DNA from 3 places in the Shimia sp. FJ5 genome. Region 2 is predicted to be linked to each of the others. Evidence: riboswitches for the same ligand, from Rfam matches in the RefSeq annotation. Region 2 holds a riboswitch; each other region holds the start of a gene.
What was found. Region 2 has a riboswitch for cobalamin ahead of nrdH (glutaredoxin-like protein NrdH). Riboswitches for the same ligand answer to the same signal wherever they lie in the genome.
Positions count from the first base shown of each region.

Region 1: linked by a shared signal. The riboswitch ahead of R1W01_RS00730 (TonB-dependent receptor plug domain-containing protein) and the one ahead of nrdH (glutaredoxin-like protein NrdH) in region 2 are both predicted to bind cobalamin.
Region 3: linked by a shared signal. The riboswitch ahead of R1W01_RS04040 (hypothetical protein) and the one ahead of nrdH (glutaredoxin-like protein NrdH) in region 2 are both predicted to bind cobalamin.

Region 1 covers NZ_JAWJUV010000001.1:129,726-135,207, reverse strand. Annotated here, with positions in the region: gene paaD (1,2-phenylacetyl-CoA epoxidase subunit PaaD) at 1-351, shown strand, start outside; gene R1W01_RS00740 (2Fe-2S iron-sulfur cluster-binding protein) at 364-1,440, shown strand; gene R1W01_RS00735 (Phenylacetic acid catabolic protein) at 1,454-2,212, shown strand; cobalamin riboswitch at 2,326-2,537, shown strand; gene R1W01_RS00730 (TonB-dependent receptor plug domain-containing protein) at 2,665-4,500, shown strand; gene R1W01_RS00725 (ABC transporter substrate-binding protein) at 4,487-5,326, shown strand; gene R1W01_RS00720 (FecCD family ABC transporter permease) at 5,326-5,482, shown strand, end outside.
Region 2 covers NZ_JAWJUV010000004.1:404,220-409,701, forward strand. Annotated here, with positions in the region: gene R1W01_RS14970 (amidase) at 1-1,092, shown strand, start outside; gene R1W01_RS14975 (AMP-binding protein) at 1,105-2,865, shown strand; cobalamin riboswitch at 3,018-3,209, shown strand; gene nrdH (glutaredoxin-like protein NrdH) at 3,295-3,516, shown strand; gene nrdI (class Ib ribonucleoside-diphosphate reductase assembly flavoprotein NrdI) at 3,538-3,948, shown strand; gene nrdE (class 1b ribonucleoside-diphosphate reductase subunit alpha) at 3,930-5,482, shown strand, end outside.
Region 3 covers NZ_JAWJUV010000001.1:790,191-795,672, reverse strand. Annotated here, with positions in the region: gene R1W01_RS04065 (RND transporter) at 1-144, opposite strand, end outside; tRNA gene R1W01_RS04060 (tRNA-Asp) at 171-247, opposite strand; tRNA gene R1W01_RS04055 (tRNA-Asp) at 279-355, opposite strand; gene R1W01_RS04050 (M10 family metallopeptidase) at 759-2,546, shown strand; gene R1W01_RS04045 (cobalamin-binding protein) at 2,627-3,403, opposite strand; gene R1W01_RS04040 (hypothetical protein) at 3,408-3,710, opposite strand; cobalamin riboswitch at 3,831-4,050, opposite strand; gene R1W01_RS04035 (DUF4345 domain-containing protein) at 4,177-4,599, opposite strand; gene R1W01_RS04030 (NAD(P)H-binding protein) at 4,629-5,456, opposite strand.

The DNA of each region.
Region 1 (5,482 bases), on a different contig from region 2:
CATGGCGAAACCTGCGTCGTCTCGGTCACGCCGACCTATTCCGGCTGCCCCGCGACCTCGATGATCAATGTCGATATCGAGACCTGCCTGCGCGACCACGGGCTGAACAAGATCGAGCTCAAACAACAGCTGAGCCCCGCCTGGACCACGGACTGGATGTCCGAAAAGGCCCGCGCCGCGCTCGAGGAATACGGCATCGCCCCGCCCCAGGCCAAAGGCACGCCCGCCCGCTGCCCGCGCTGCGGTGGTGATCATATCGAGAAGCTGAGCCAATTCGGATCGACCCCCTGCAAGGCGCAATGGCGCTGCAAGGACTGTCTCGAGCCGTTTGAATATTTCAAGTGCATATAGGGAGGAGACCCGATGGCACGTTTCCATGAACTGGAAGTCACCGACATCCACAAGACGATCCGCGACGCCGTTGTCGTGACCCTCAAGCCGACCAATGGCGCGGCGACCGAATTCGACTTCACCCAAGGCCAATACCTGACCTTCCGCCGCGATTTCGACGGCGAAGAACTGCGCCGCTCCTATTCGATTTGCGCCGGCAAAGGCGAAGGCATCCTTCAGGTCGGCATCAAGCGCGTCGATGGCGGCGCCTTCTCGACCTGGGCCAATGAAGACCTCAAGATCGGCGACCGGATCGAGGCCATGCCCCCGATGGGCGGCTTCTTTACCCCGCTCGACGCCGCGCAGGAGAAACAATATCTCGGCTTTGCCGGTGGCTCCGGCATCACCCCGGTGCTCTCGCTTATCAAGACCACCCTCACGCTCGAGCCGAGATCGACCTTCACCCTCGTCTACGCCAACAAGGCGGTGAACACGATCATGTTCCGCGAAGAGATCGAAGACCTCAAGAACACCCATATGGGCCGGTTCAACGTCATCCACGTCCTCGAATCCGACGCCCAGGAAATCGACCTCTTCACCGGTCTCGTGACCGAAGAGAAATGCGCCGACCTGTTCAAGACCGGCTGGATCGACATCGACCACGTTGACACCGCCTTCATCTGTGGCCCCGAACCGATGATGCTCGGAATCGCCTCCGCCCTGCGCAATGCGGGCCTCGACGACTCCCGCATCAAGTTCGAGCTTTTCGCCTCGTCGCAACCGGGCCGGGCCAAGCGCAAGGCCGTCTCCAAGGACGCCGCCGCCGGGGCCAATCAGGCCAGCGCCGCGATTACCCTTGATGGCTCGACCCAGACCATCGAGATGCCCAAGGATATGTCCATTCTCGATGCCGCGCTCTCGAACAACATGGACGCGCCCTATGCCTGTAAGGCCGGGGTCTGTTCGACCTGTCGCTGCCGTGTGATCGAGGGCGAGGTCGAGATGATGACCAACCACGCCCTCGAGGATTACGAGGTTGAAAAGGGCTACGTGCTCTCCTGCCAATCCTACCCGGTGACGGACAAGCTCGTCATCGACTACGACCAGTAAGGAGGACAGAGCCATGGCTGACGACATGTCGATCGAAAACTACCTCGCCCAAGGCGGGGTTCTCACCAACCCCTCGAACGTGCCGCCGCGCTACCGGGGCGAGTTGATGAAACTGATGGCGAGCTTCGTGGATTCCTCTCTCGCAGGGGCCGCGGGCTTTGCCGATATCATCAACGAGGGTCCGGGCATCAAAGAACGCATCGCCGCCGCGCGCATCGTGCTTGAAAAGACCGACAATGCCGACAAGGTGCTCTCGATCATGGGGGAGTTCGGCGCCGATACCGCCCGCTACGCAACGCATCACCCGTGGACCGCGCGCCTCGCACGCGACGCCGACATCGGCACAACGCGGACCGAACAGGACATGCGCCTTGCAGTGTTCAACTACCCGCTCGCGGGCTGGTCGGATGCGGTGGTGATGAACCTGCTGATGGGCCGCGCTGTCACCGTGCAACTGACCGAGCTGTGCCGCGTCTCCTATCAGCCGCTCGCCGAAGCCTTCCGCGCGATCCAACCGGTGGAACGCCATCATGCGGAACTCGCCGAAGAAGGCGTCGCCAAACTTCTTGAAACCGAAGAGAGCACCACGCTGCAAGCCTCGGTCGACTATTGGATGCCGCGCGTGGCCGCCTCTTTCGGCGCCGCGGAATCGACAAAGGCAGAGATGCTCGCCGCGATGGGCCTGCGCCACGAAAGCAACGCCACGCTGAAAGCACGCTGGAGCGCGGAAACCGGTGCCTGCCTCGAAAAGCTGGGCCTGAGCGCCGCCTGAAATCGCGATGGGATGCGGGTCAAAGGCCCCATCCCTTGCTTTTTTGCAACGCGCCCTGTCCGCAAAGGTCTGGCGAAACGCGATTCCGCATTGACTTTGCAGCCCGTCTCGGGCCATTCACCTCTCGTTCTGGTCGGGCTGTTCAGCAGCCCGTGAAAAGGGAACGAGGTGCGCCGCGACCCGCGGCAAACCCTCGACTGCCCCCGCAACTGTAAGCGGCGAGCGACCTCGGACAATGCCACTGTTCTCCTTAGGAGAGGATGGGAAGGCCCGAGCCAGCTTTGACCCGCAAGTCAGGAGACCTGCCAGAATGTTCACCCTGTCCGGACGCGGGGCGCGTTCAGACAACGGACCTTCCGTCGTGGTGGCACTTCTCACCGTCGCGGGAGGGCCACGTCCTTCCTCAAGACATCTTGCATCAAACGGGCATCACCCGAATGAAGGACAGACACATGAAACGGACGCTCCTGGCCTCCGCCGCCCTCGCGGCCCTCGCCACAGGCCTTACAACCCAAACCGCATGGGCCGAAGAGGTCTATGACCTCGACGAGATCCTCCTCTCCCCAAGCCTCGCCCCTATCGAGGCCGCCCGCACCGGCGCGACGGTCGAAATCATCGACGAGGAAGACCTCGAAGATGCCGATACAACCCTGATCCAGACCCTGTCTCGTGAACCGGGCGTGTCCTTCTCGGCAAACGGTGGCGTCGGCACCAACACCACGATCCGCCTGCGCGGCCTCGATAGCAAATATATCGGCGTGCGCATCGACGGCATCGACGTGAGCGATCCGACCTCGACCCAGAACGCCTTCAACTTCGGTGGCCTGACAAGCGCAGGCATCGGCCGCATCGAGGTTCTCAAAGGCTCGCAATCGGCGATCCACGGCTCCGAAGCCATCGCTGGTGTCATCAACATCACCTCCAAACGCCCGACCAAGCTTGGCTTCTCCGGCTCTGTCGGCGGTGAGGTCGGCAGCTTCGGCACCGTGTCGAGCGATTTCACCACCGCCTACATGAACGATCGCGCCGAAATCTCCTTCACCCTGTCGCGTTTCCATACCGAAGGTATCTCCGCAACCGCGGGCGACCCCGAGAAGGACGGCTTCGATCAGACCATGGCGAACTTCAATTCGCGCTTCGACCTGACCGACACCCTGACCATCGGGGCCTCGGCGCTGTGGCGCGACTACGAAGTCGAAATCGACGGCAGCACCCCGAACAACCTCGGCACCCAGAAAGGCGCGCGCGTCTTTGCCGAGTTCGTGACCGGCGCCGTGACTCACGAACTGAGCTATTCCTACTACAAGACCGACCGCCGCGATCCGGCAAGCATCTACACCACCCGCTTCCTCGGCGACCGCGAGCAGATCGCCTATCTCGGTTCGGTTGACCTCGGTGCCAATGCAGGCCTGACCTTCGGTCTCGATCACACCGAAGAAACCGCGAGCCTGACAACCGCCGTTCCGGCCACCACCGTCAATACCATCGACACCAACTCGGCCTTTGCTGAACTCATGGTGCAGCCGATGGCGAACCTCGACCTTTCGCTCGCCCTGCGCCGAGACGATCACTCGCTCTTTGGCGGCGCCACGACGGGCCGCGTTGCAGCTGTCTGGCACGTCTCTGACGACCTGCGCCTGCGCGCGGTCTATGGCACCGGCTTCCGCGCGCCGTCGCTCTATGAACTCTATAGCGCATCGGGCAACCCGGCCCTGAAACCGGAAGAAAGCCGCTCCTTCGAGCTTGGCCTTGAGAAAGACTTTGGCCCGGGCAACACGGTCCGCGTCACCGCTTTCCGCACCGATGTCGACGACCTGATCGAGTATTTCGACCCCGATGGCTGGCTCGGCCCGATCCCCGGCGCCTATGCTCAGGTGCCCGGCACCACCTCCTCCAAAGGGATCGAGCTTTCGGGCACCTATGTGATCTCCGACATGCTGTCCTTCTACGGCAACTATACCTTTACCGATGCCGACAACTCCGGCGTGACCCTCGCGCGCGTTCCCAAGCATGACCTGATCCTCGGCCTTGACGCCACCTTCGGCAACGGCTTCACCGGCAACGCCGAGGTGCAGCACGTCGCGGACGTCACGCCAAGCATCTACGCCCCCGCGGGCCACAAGGTCGGCGACTACACGCTCGTAAACCTTGGTGTCGGCTATGACATCAACGAGACGGTCAAGGCATATCTGCGCCTCGAGAACGTGCTCGACGAAGACTACGAGACCGCAGGCGGCTTCAACACGCCAGGCCGCGCAGCTTACTTCGGTATCCGTGCGTCCTTCTAAGGTCATATCCCTGCTCGCCGCGCTGGTGCTTTCCAGCGCGGCGGCGTTTGCCGATGCGCCCCGGCGCGTCGTCTCCCTGAACCTGTGTACAGATCAGCTCGCCATGCTGCTCGCCGCCCCGGATCAGCTCAAATCCGTTTCCTACATTGCCCGTGACCCACGCGCCTCCGCCATGCCCGAAGAGGCCGCGCGCTACCCGATCAACTATGGCGGTGCCGAGGAGGTCTACCTTCTCAATCCCGACCTCGTGCTCGCCGGCGCTTATACTGCGCGTGCGACCGTCAACATGCTGCGCCGCCTTGGCATTCCCGTCTACATCATGCGCCCCGCCCTGACCCTCGATGAGGTGTCGATCCGCATCACGGAAATGGGCGCAGCCTTGGGTCGTGAAGAGGCCGCCGCCGCGCTGCGCTCGTCTTTCGAAACCGAGCTTGCCGCCCTGCGCGCAACCGAAGGCCCCCGCCCCCGCGCCGCAATCTACAACGCCAATGGCTGGACACCGGGCGAGAACTCGCTGCCAAGCCAAGTGCTCAAGGCCGCAGGGTTCACCAATGTCGCCACCGAAGCAGGCTTTGCTTATGGCGGGTCAATGCCGTTAGAACTCTTGGTCATGGCCGAACCCGATATCATCATCTCCGCCGCCGCCTATGACGGCCATTCCCGCGCCGAGGACATCCTCACGCACCCCGCCTTGCGCGCCCTCAAAGGGGCCGTCGCCGGGGAACAGGTCGGCGACAACCACTGGATCTGCGGCACGCCCCATGTGCTCGACGCCGTGCGCGATCTTTCTGCCGCGCGCCGCGCCCTTCTGGAAGAGGCCAACTGATGCGCCTGTTCCTGATCCTCGCCACGCTCGTCACCGTCCTCTTCGCCGTTTCCCTGACCATCGGCCCCGCCGAAACCGGCGGCCTCCAGAGCCTCGCCGCGCTCCTGACCGGCTCGGACGGCCCGTTGCCGATGGTCATGCGCGAAATCCGCCTGC
Region 2 (5,482 bases):
TGCGAGAATTTCTGCCTCTCGGGTGGGTCTCACACCAACGCCAAAGGCCCGATCCATAATCCGTGGAAGCGTGGTTACATGGCGGGCGGTTCTTCTGGTGGATCTGCCGCGCTCGTCGCGTCGGGCGAGGTCGACATGGCCATTGCCGGTGATCAGGGTGGCTCGATCCGCATTCCGGCTTCGAATTGCGGCGTCTACGGCATGAAACCCACCCATGGCCTCGTCCCTTACACTGGTGCGATGCCGATTGAGCAAACCATTGACCACCTCGGCCCGGTCACCAACACGGTTGCCGATAATGCGCTCCTGCTCGAAGTGCTTGCCGGTGAGGACGGTCTTGACCCGCGCCAGTACAAACCCACGCTCTATAGCTATACCGAGGCGCTGGGACGTGGAGCGCATGGGTTGCGTATTGGTATCCTCAAGGAAGGGTTCGCCCACGACAACTCGGAGTCCGACGTGGATGCCAAGGTCATGCAGGCAGCTGACCGCTTTCGCGAGCTGGGCGCGCGCATTGAGGAGGTGTCGATTCCAGAACACTATACCGCCATGGATGCCTGGACAGCGATCACACTTGAGGGGCTTCAGGACGGGATGATGTGGGGCAATTCGACGGGCACCAACTACAAAGGTCTGTTCCTGCCCTCCATGACCGATCACATGTCGCAATGGCAGGGCCGCGCGGATGAGCTTAGCCACTCTCTGAAAGCCTGTATGTTCGTCGGGGAATATTTCCAGCGCCAGTATCGGGGGCGCTTCTACGGCAAGGGGCAGAACATTATGCGGCTTTGCAACGAACGCTATATGGCTGCGCTCAAGCAATACGACCTTCTGCTGATGCCGACTTTGCCGATCAAGCCGCAGCCGCATCCGCCCGCCGATTGCTCGCTAAGCCTATATGTGCAGCGCGCTTTTGAAATGGTCGCCAACACCGCACCGTTCAACGGTGGCCTACCTGCTATGAGCATCCCCTGCGGCCTGAGCGAGGGGTTGCCTATCGGCATGATGTTGGTCGGTCCACACTATGGCGAAATGAAGATCTACCAAGCAGCGGATGCCTTCGAAAAATCGGGCGATTGGCGCAGCATGTAAGGGAGGATCGACATGTCCATCTTAAACGAAAGTCTGGCGACGCGCATCTCTGATTGGTCATCAGAGAGCGGGGCGGCGGTGCACAGCATCGCTCCCCAAGACGGGCAGTCCTATGTCAGTGGTCCGGCGACCCCGCCATTGGCCTATATAACCATCCCGCAGCTCTTGCGGGATGCGGTTTCTAGGTTCGGCCCCCGCGATGCCATCGTGTTCTGCGAACAGGGGATCCGGCTAAGCTATTACGATCTCGACCGCGCCGTGGATGAGTTGGCCTCCGGGCTGCTCGCGCTCGGTCTTGAAAAGGGCGACCGGGTCGGGATCTGGTCTCCCAACCGCTTTGAGTGGGTGTTGACGCAGTTCGCGACTGCCCGTGTCGGCCTTGTCCTTGTGAACATCAACCCGGCCTATCGCCTGGGGGAGTTGGAATACGCTTTGAATAAGGTGGCCTGCAAAGCCCTTATTGCGGCCAAGTCCTTCAAGACGTCCGACTATGCCGGTATGATCCGCAAGCTCGTCCCTGAATTGGCGACCTGCACACCAGGGCGTCTGCGTTCCGCGACACTGCCGCATTTGAGAAATGTCATCATCATGGATGACGCCCCAGGTGCCGGAGCCTACTCTTTCGAGGATTTGAGGAAACTAGGCGGCCCGGCTCAGCAGCTCCGCATCCCCGAAATCGACAAGACGCTCGACCCCGATGATGCGATAAACATTCAATTCACGTCTGGCACGACTGGGATGCCGAAGGGTGCGACGCTGTCGCACTACAACATCGTCAACAACGCTCGCTACGTGACAGACCGTATTCGCCTCTCCGAGGCGGATCGGCTCGCGATTCCAGTGCCGCTCTATCATTGCTTTGGGATGGTGATGGGCGTCCTTGGCGCGGTCAGCAAAGGAGCCACCATGGTCTTCCCGAGCGAAGGGTTTGATGCGGCGCAGACGCTTGATGCGCTGTCCAAGGAGCGTTGTACGGCGGTCTATGGGGTGCCGACCATGTTCGTGGCGATGCTAGAAGACCTCGATCATACTCCACGCGATCTTTCCAATCTGCGCACAGGCATCATGGCGGGCGCGCCATGCCCTGTCGAAGTGATGCAGCGCGTGAATTCTGAAATGAACATGGATGAGGTGACGATCTGCTATGGCATGACGGAAACCGCGCCCGTTTCGTTTCAGAGCTTCGTGGATGATCCGACAGAGAAGCGCTGCGAGACTGTTGGGCGCGTGCATCCCCACCTCGAGGTCAAGATCGTCGATCCGGAGGGCCGGATTGTCCCAGTCGGCACCCAGGGCGAACTTTGCACCCGTGGCTATTCGGTCATGAAGGGCTACTGGGAAGATGCGGACAAAACCGGCGAGAGCATCGTGGACGGTTGGATGCATACCGGTGACCTCGCCGTGTTCGACGAAGAGGGCTTCTGCTCCATCGTCGGCCGCGTGAAAGACATGATCATTCGGGGCGGAGAGAACATCTACCCGCGCGAGATCGAAGAATACTTGATGCGGCACCCGAAGGTGAGTGATGTGCAGGTCTTCGGGATTCCCGATGAGAAATTTGGCGAGGAAGTCTGCGCTTGGGCGATTGCGAAGCCCGGCACCGATTTGAGCGAAGAGGAACTTCGCGAGGCGTTGAAGGGGCAAGTTGCGCACTACAAGGTTCCGCGGCACTTTCGCATCGTTGACGAGATCCCCATGACGATCACCGGCAAACCTCAGAAATACATAATGCGCGACATGATGGCCGATCTTCTCTCGGCCGAGATGCAATAGGTGCTGCGAACACCTGCGCAGGCCGAATGATCGAACATCCCAAGAGGGAGGGTGCCCGCTTTCGTGAGGTGAAAGTGCTCTGATCTACGTCAGCGCAGAAAGAAATTTGCGCCGGGCGCCCTCCATATATTGACACCAACCCGCCATCACCCCCTATATGGTGTTGCTTCGGTTCCTTCGATTCTGATCGGAGGCTAAGAGGGAAGACGGTTCAAAGCCGGCACTGCCCCCGCAACTGTAAGTGGAGAGCGCGGTTGAATACGCCACTGAAAGTACGCTTTCGGGAAGGCCAGCCAAGCATAAATCCACGAGTCAGGAGACCTGCCGCAAGCACGACTTGATGACCACGAACGGAGGGTTCGGGGGCGTGCATTGGGCGGATGCCCGGCACTGCGTCCTCGACTCGTACAAAAAAGAGAGAGAGGACAGATGAGCATCATTGTGTATTCCAAACCCGCATGTGTGCAGTGCACCGCAACCACCCGCGCGCTGGATGCCAAAGGGGTCTCCTACGATGTTGTCGATCTGACGCAGGATGACGCCGCGATGACGCATGTCACCGAACTGGGATATCGACAGGCGCCAGTCGTCGTCGCGGGCGGTGATCATTGGTCCGGGTTTCGTCCCGACATGATCGCGCGTTTGGCCTAGGGGGTGTCTGAGCGGCCACCGATGCTTGTTTACTATTCTTCGGCATCGGGAAATACCCACAGGTTCGTGTCGCAGCTTGAGTGGCCAGCCCTACGTATTCCGGTCGAGGTAGAGGCCTCGCTACAGGAACCCACTTTGCCTTATGTGCTGATCTGCCCGACCTATGCGGATGGAGAGGGGCGTGGTGCAGTGCCCAAACAAGTGATCCGGTTCCTGAATGACCCGCAGCGACGCGGCCTGCTTGTCGGGGTGATCGGCAGCGGAAACAGAAATTTCGGTGCGACCTACGCCCTTGCGGGTCGCATCATCTCACAGAAATGCAATGTGCCTCAGCTATACAGTTTTGAGTTGGCGGGCACGCAAACCGACATTGCCCGCGTGCGCGCTGGGCTCGTGACGCTAGGGGAAGAACTATGCTCGACAGCGATCTGAACACGCTGGACTACCACGCGCTGAATGCGATGCTGAACCTCTATGACTCAGAGGGAAATATTCGCTTTGACGCGGATCGATTGGCCGCACGACAGTACTTTCTCCAGCATGTGAATCAGAACACCGTTTTCTTCCATTCTTTGGATGAGAAACTCGGCTATCTGGTGGATGAAGGATACTACGAAGCGGCGGTGCTGGATCAGTATTCCAAGAACTTCATGCGCAAAATCTGGGAGGCCGCGTTTGCCCGCAGGTTTCGCTTTCCGACCTTTCTCGGCGCGTTCAAATACTACACCTCCTACACGCTAAAGACCCGGGACGGGCAGCGTTTCCTTGAGCGCTATGAAGACCGGGTGGTCATGACCGCGTTGGCGTTGGCGCGCGGTGATGAGGATCTTGCCATGTCGTTCATGGATGAGATCCTTTCCGGGCGCTTTCAGCCTGCCACCCCTACCTTCTTGAACGCAGGCAAGGCATCGCGCGGCGAGCTGATTTCATGTTTCCTTCTGCGGCTCGAAGACAACATGGAGAGCATTGGGCGGGGCATCAATTCCGCATTGCAGCTTTCCAAGCGCGGGGGCGGTGTTGCGCTTCTGCTGACCAACATTCGGGAACATGGCGCTCCGATCAAGGGAATTGAGAACCAATCCTCCGGTGTGATCCCGGTGATGAAACTCCTCGAGGATAGCTTTTCCTATGCGAACCAGTTGGGCGCGCGGCAGGGGGCGGGGGCCGTGTATCTCAATGCCCATCATCCTGATATTATGCGGTTCCTCGACACCAAGCGCGAGAATGCAGACGAAAAAATTCGTATCAAGACGCTCTCTCTCGGTGTGGTGGTGCCGGATATCACCTTTGAACTCGCCAAGAAGAACGCTGACATGTACTTGTTCTCGCCGCATGACGTTGAGAAAGTCTATGGTGTGCCTTTCTCCGAAATCTCCATCACCGAGAAGTATGAGGAGATGGTGGATGATAAGCGTATCCACAAGAAGAAGATCAACGCGCGCGCGTTCTTTCAGACCATCGCGGAGATACAATTCGAGAGCGGTTATCCCTATGTGATGTTCGAGGACACGGTGAACCGGATGAACCCGATTGCGGGTCGGATCAACATGTCGAACCTGTGCTCGGAAATCCTTCAGGTGAACGAAGCGTCCGAGTTCAACGATGACCTGAGCTACGCCAAGCTCGGCACCGATATCTCCTGTAATCTCGGATCTCTCAATATCGCGAAGACCATGGATGGCAAGGATCTGGGCCAGACGGTTGGCGCTGCGATCCGCGCACTGACTGCGGTGTCGGAGATGTCTGCGATCGATTCCGTGCCGTCTATTCGGCGGGGGAACGACGAAAGCCATGCTGTTGGCCTTGGGCAGATGAACCTGCATGGGTTCCTCGCGCGTGAACTTGTCCATTATGGCAGCGCGGAAGGGGTTGAGTTCACGTCTGTCTATTTCGCTGCTGTAGCCTACCACGCCATTCGTACCTCTTGCGAACTCGCGCAGGAGCGTGGGCGGAGCTTTGCAGGGTT
Region 3 (5,482 bases), on a different contig from region 2:
ATCGAGCGGGCGCACCAATGTGCCGGCCCCGAGCATCTTGAGCTTTTCCCATAGGTGCGGCTCAGGCAGGAACGGCGCCAACCCCAACAACAACGCCACAAGCGTCACATCGCGCCAACGAAGCCTGTCGATCCATGCCAACATACTTTTCTGACCTTTCAGGGAAGAAGTGGCGCGGTTGACGGGGCTCGAACCCGCGACCCCCGGCGTGACAGGCCGGTACTCTAACCAACTGAGCTACAACCGCGCATACGCTTCGGGTGCTGGACGGACAGTGGTGGCGCGGTTGACGGGGCTCGAACCCGCGACCCCCGGCGTGACAGGCCGGTACTCTAACCAACTGAGCTACAACCGCTCACTGTCCGCCCGGGGCTTGGCCCGAGCGTGAGGCGGTGTTTAGGCTGAGGCAGAGGGCGCGTCAAGCGCATATCCCGCGCGATGCGAAAGTTTTTTGACGGCCCTGTTCCCCCTCTCGCAAACCCAGACACCTTCCCCCATAGGACACCGGTTTTCATGCGATCTCAGGGGTCGAAGGCAGATGGTTTCGACGGCCCAACACATGCGACGCCATGCCCCTCCGAAAGGAGGTAAACCAAAGGTAAACGCGGGTTGACTCGAATCCCTTGGCACAAGATAGAAGACGCATAGCGAGATCGGCATTCCCTCAAAGATTGCACGTAGACGATCTGAACATTTGACCTTGATATTTGCCCGAGTCATTTCCCGCCTCGAGCATACCAGACGGAAAGATCACGAGTATGAGCGGCATTGGTAATAGCACAACCCTCGTCACCCAGAGCGGCGATGATTTCATCGACGGCGTCTTGACCAACCAGCGTTGGAGCGACGCCACGATCGAGTATTCCTTCACGACCGACGGTTCGGTCTACAGCTATTTCAGCTCCGATGGGCTCACCGATCTGCCCGCAAACCATGTCGATGTGACCAACCAGCAGAAACTGGCCGTACAATTCGCCCTCGATGCGGATAACGGCACCAATAGCGCCGCTTCCGCCGGCTTCTCCGTGGAAGGGTTCACAAATCTGGGCATCGACCTGGACACCACTCCGGATTCGTCTTTTTCTTCCCGCGAACATATTCGCATCGCCAACACGACCTCCTACCTTGTCCCGACCGCACGAGTCGGCGACTTCCCGGGCAATGACGAGACGAACGGCTCTGATGACAACGGCGACGTCTGGTTCGGCCCATATAGCAACAACATCTACCACACGCCGCAAGCGGGCAACTACGCCTGGGCGACCCATATCCACGAGCTTGGCCACGCGCTTGGCCTGAGCCACGGTCACTCCTACTGGGAGTTCACCGACCTTCCCTATGCCTATGACTCGATGGAATACTCGATCATGACCTATGCCTCCTATGTCGGGGCATATACTGGCGGTGGCTACACCAACGAAACTTGGGGCTATGCCCAGACCTGGATGATGGCCGATATCGCCGCGCTGCAATATATGTATGGTGCCGATTTCACGACCAACTCCGGCGATACCGTCTACAAATGGAACCCCGGTTCCGGCGACACGCTGGTGAATGGCCAGGTGGCCATCGACGCGGGTGGCAACGTGATTTTTGCGACGATCTGGGACGGTGGCGGCACCGACACCTACGATCTCTCCGCCTATTCGAGCGACCTCGAAATCGACCTGCGCCCCGGCCAGCACTCGGTCTTCGACCAGACCCAGCTCGCCGAACTGGACAAGTATGACATCGGCTCCGAAACCGCACGCGGCAGCATCTTCAACGCCCTGCAATACGAGGGCGACGCCCGCTCGCTGATTGAGAACGCCATCGGCGGCAGCGGCAATGACGAAATCGTCGGCAACGCCGCCGACAACGAGCTTCAGGGCGGCGCTGGCAACGATACCCTCACCGGTGACGTTGGAGACGATACCCTGCTCGGCAACAACGGCATCGACAGCCTTATCGGCGGAGACGGCTTTGACCGGCTCGAAGGCGGCGAAGGCGACGACACCCTGCGCGGTATGAAAAACGGCGATGTGGCCTATGGCGGCGACGGCAACGACACCATCTATGGCGGCAACGGCCACGATGACCTCTATGGCGAAGGCGACAACGACCGGATCTATGGTCATGGCGGCGCTGACCTGATCGAAGGCGGTATTGGCGGAGATCGCCTGTTCGGCGGTCGCGGCGATGACACGATCCTCGGCGGCAACGGCTATGATAGGCTCTTTGGCAGCAAGGGCCGCGATATTCTCAACGGTGGAATCGGCAACGATACCCTGACGGGCGGCGAAATGGCCGATACCTTCGTCTTTGACGATGGCTTCGGGCACGACATCATCCGCGACTTTGCCGCTGCCAACCTCGAAAAGGTCGACCTGTCCGGCGTGACCGAGATCACCGACTACACTGACCTGATCGCCAACCACCTTGTCGACGAGGGCGGCTTTGCCAAGATCGTGGACGGGGACAACTCGATCCTGCTCGAGGGTGTGGCGTATACCGACGTGCGCGACGGTGTGAACGGCTATACTGAGGACGATTTCCTCTTCGTCTGATCGCCGCGCCTCCCCGAGGCCGCATGAAGCTACCAAAGGCCGATCCCTCCGAGGGGTCGGCCTTTTCTCTAGCCAAAGCGCTAGGCCAATGCCGCGGCGATCGCGTCCAACCCATCGGTCAATGCGGCAGGACCGGGCTGTAGGATCAAGGGCGATTTGATCTCGACAATCCGCCCCTCCCGCACCGCGGGAATGCTGTCCCATCCGGCGCGCGCCGCGATTTTCTCAGGCCGGACTTTCTTGCCGCACCAAGACGCTAGGATCACGTCAGGCGCGGCTGCGATCACCTGTTGAGAGGTTACGAAACGGTCTTTGGCCTTGTCCTTGCCTGCAAGCTCTGGGAATGCCTCGCGCCCGCCCGCAATCTCGATCAACTCGGAAACCCAGCCGATACCGGTGATCATCGGTTCATCCCATTCCTCGAAATAGACCGTCGGACGGGCCCGCCCCTCTGCCTTCGCTTCGAGTTTCGCCAACCTCTGCTCATAGTGATGCACAAGTCGCGCCGCGCGCTTGCTCTGCCCCACCATCGCGCCCAGGTGTCGGATCATCGCAAGGATCCCGGCAACGTCGCGCTGATTATAGCCCATCACCGTGACGCCTTCGCGCAACAAGGCCGCGGCGATATCGGCCTGCAAGTCTGAAAAGGTCAACACAAGGTCAGGCTCAAGCGCGAGAATCTTGGGGATATCCGCCGAGGTAAACGCCGAAACCCGAGGCTTCTCGGCCCGCACCCGCTTGGGGCGCACCGCATAGCCCGACACGCCAACGATCCGATCTTCCGCACCAAGAAGATAAAGCGTCTCGACCGTTTCCTCTGTCAGGCACACGATCCGTTCAGGGGGAAAGCGTCTCATGCCGTCACGTTGCCGCGCGCCGCGCCCGAGCCCCACCGCGCCGAAGCTTGCGCGGCAGCGCCAAGGGCAATGGCTCAATCGGCACCCGCATCGACGCCAGAAGCAGATCGCAAAAAACCGCAATGGCGGGGGATGTGGCAATGAACGGCATTGCAGCGGTATAGGCCTGCATCGCCTCTTCGCGATAATGCGCCATCGGCTTCAGCGCCCCAAGCCACTGCATATATCCGAGCTGGCCAAGCTCGGTCGCCCGATCCGGGCACACATAGCCAATATCAAGTTGAGAAATCGTCCGTTTCAGAAGCATCGCGCCCTCCGCGCAAGAAGCGAGGGTAAGCGGCGCAGCGGCGATCGCGTGACGTATATAGCGTCCATCCCGGTCTCTCCGGCCCGTGGCACCCCGCCAGGGTTAAAGTGACTGCAGCGCGCGAAGCACGCCGGAGATGGCAGGTCTCCTGACTTGCGGGTCGTTGCTCTCCCGAACCTTCCCGAACCGCCCGCATTGCGGGTCTGGGTTCAGTGGCGTGTCTCGGGGTCGCTCACCGCTCACAGTTGCGGGGGCAGTCGTGGACTTGGGCCAAGGCCCGCACCACATTCCCTTTTCAGCCGGCCACGCAAGGCCGGACACCATCCCTTGCGTCGTCGCAGAAAAACCGCGCTGTGTCCAGCAAAAGCAGAGCCCATGCGACACAGGCGCAGCGCCGCATCAGGCAGCCTCAGACCAGAGGCGTGGGGCGAGGCCATCCAAGCGGCCCCGCCCCGGTCTCGCACCGTCACCCATGCAGTGCGGTGGTCTGCCGAAGCGCGGTCGCGCCTCGTGCGATCTGCCGCCATACCACGAGGCACAGCGCACCGATGAGGACTTCAAGACCAAGAACACTGGCGATCGCATCGCCGGGCCAGCCGTCAAGCACAATGCTGACCAGACGCCCGAAGACGAAAGCAAAATAGACAAGCGTCCCAAGCGCGGCGGACAAATGCGCGAGGCCGGGCCGGATGGCGCCCACAAAGACCAAGGCGCCAAGAGCGGCAAGGTTGGCACCGGGCGCGCGCAACTCGCTAAGAGCGGCCGGATTTTGGCTGATCTCGATCCCGTAACCGGCATAGAAGGCCTGTGGAACAAAGGTGATGGCAAGGCCGATCCCAAGCCCTGTGAGGCCTGCGACCCCGAGGATGAGTTTCTGAAAGAGTGTCATGTGTTTATCCTTTCAATAGCTGATCTGGTTCAGGCCGCATCGGCCCAGGCGCCGCTCTGTGCGGCGGTTTCTGCAAAGGTGAGGAAGTCACGCGGCGCTCGGCCCAGGGCGCGCTGCACACCGTCGGTCACATAGGCGTTGCGTCCGTCCAACGTTTCCCGCGCGATCCCCGTCAGCACATCGGCGATCATCTCGCCCTGCGCTTCGAGCAAAGCCGCATGGAAATCCTCAAACGAAATCGGCGCATGTGCGATCGACCGACCGCTGGCCTTTGAAAGCGCTTCGGCCATCTCGGCAAAGGTCATCAGGCGCGGACCGGTCACTTCATAAAGCGCGCCGTCATGGCCCGGTTCGGTCAGCGCCGCGACCGCCACATCGGCGATATCGTCGACATCGACAATCGGTTCCTGCACCTCGCCACCCGGCATCGGGACCACGCCTGCCATCACCGGCGCATGCAAAGCCCCTTCCGAGAAGTTCTGAGCGAACCAGGCCGCGCGCACGATGGTAAAGCGCAGACCAGAGCCGCGCACCACCTCTTCCGCGCGCTGTGCATGGTGCTCGCCCCGTCCAGTCAGCAGGACAAGCTTTTCAACGCCCGAGGCACGCGCCAGATCAACAAGGGCTGAAACGGCCTCCACCGCGCCGGGCACGGCGATATCAGGGAAATACGAGATATAGACAGAGGACACGCCTTCAAGCGCGGCAGGCCATGTCTCTGGCGCGCTCCAATCGAAAGGCCGCGCCGCGCGACGCGACCCGCGGCGCACCGGCAGGCCAAGCGCTTCGAGGCGGCGCGCAACACGCGATCCGGTCTTGCCGGTGGCGCCAAGAACTAGAGTGGTTTTGGTATGCATGGGGTTCTCCTTGGGATGCATAGGTC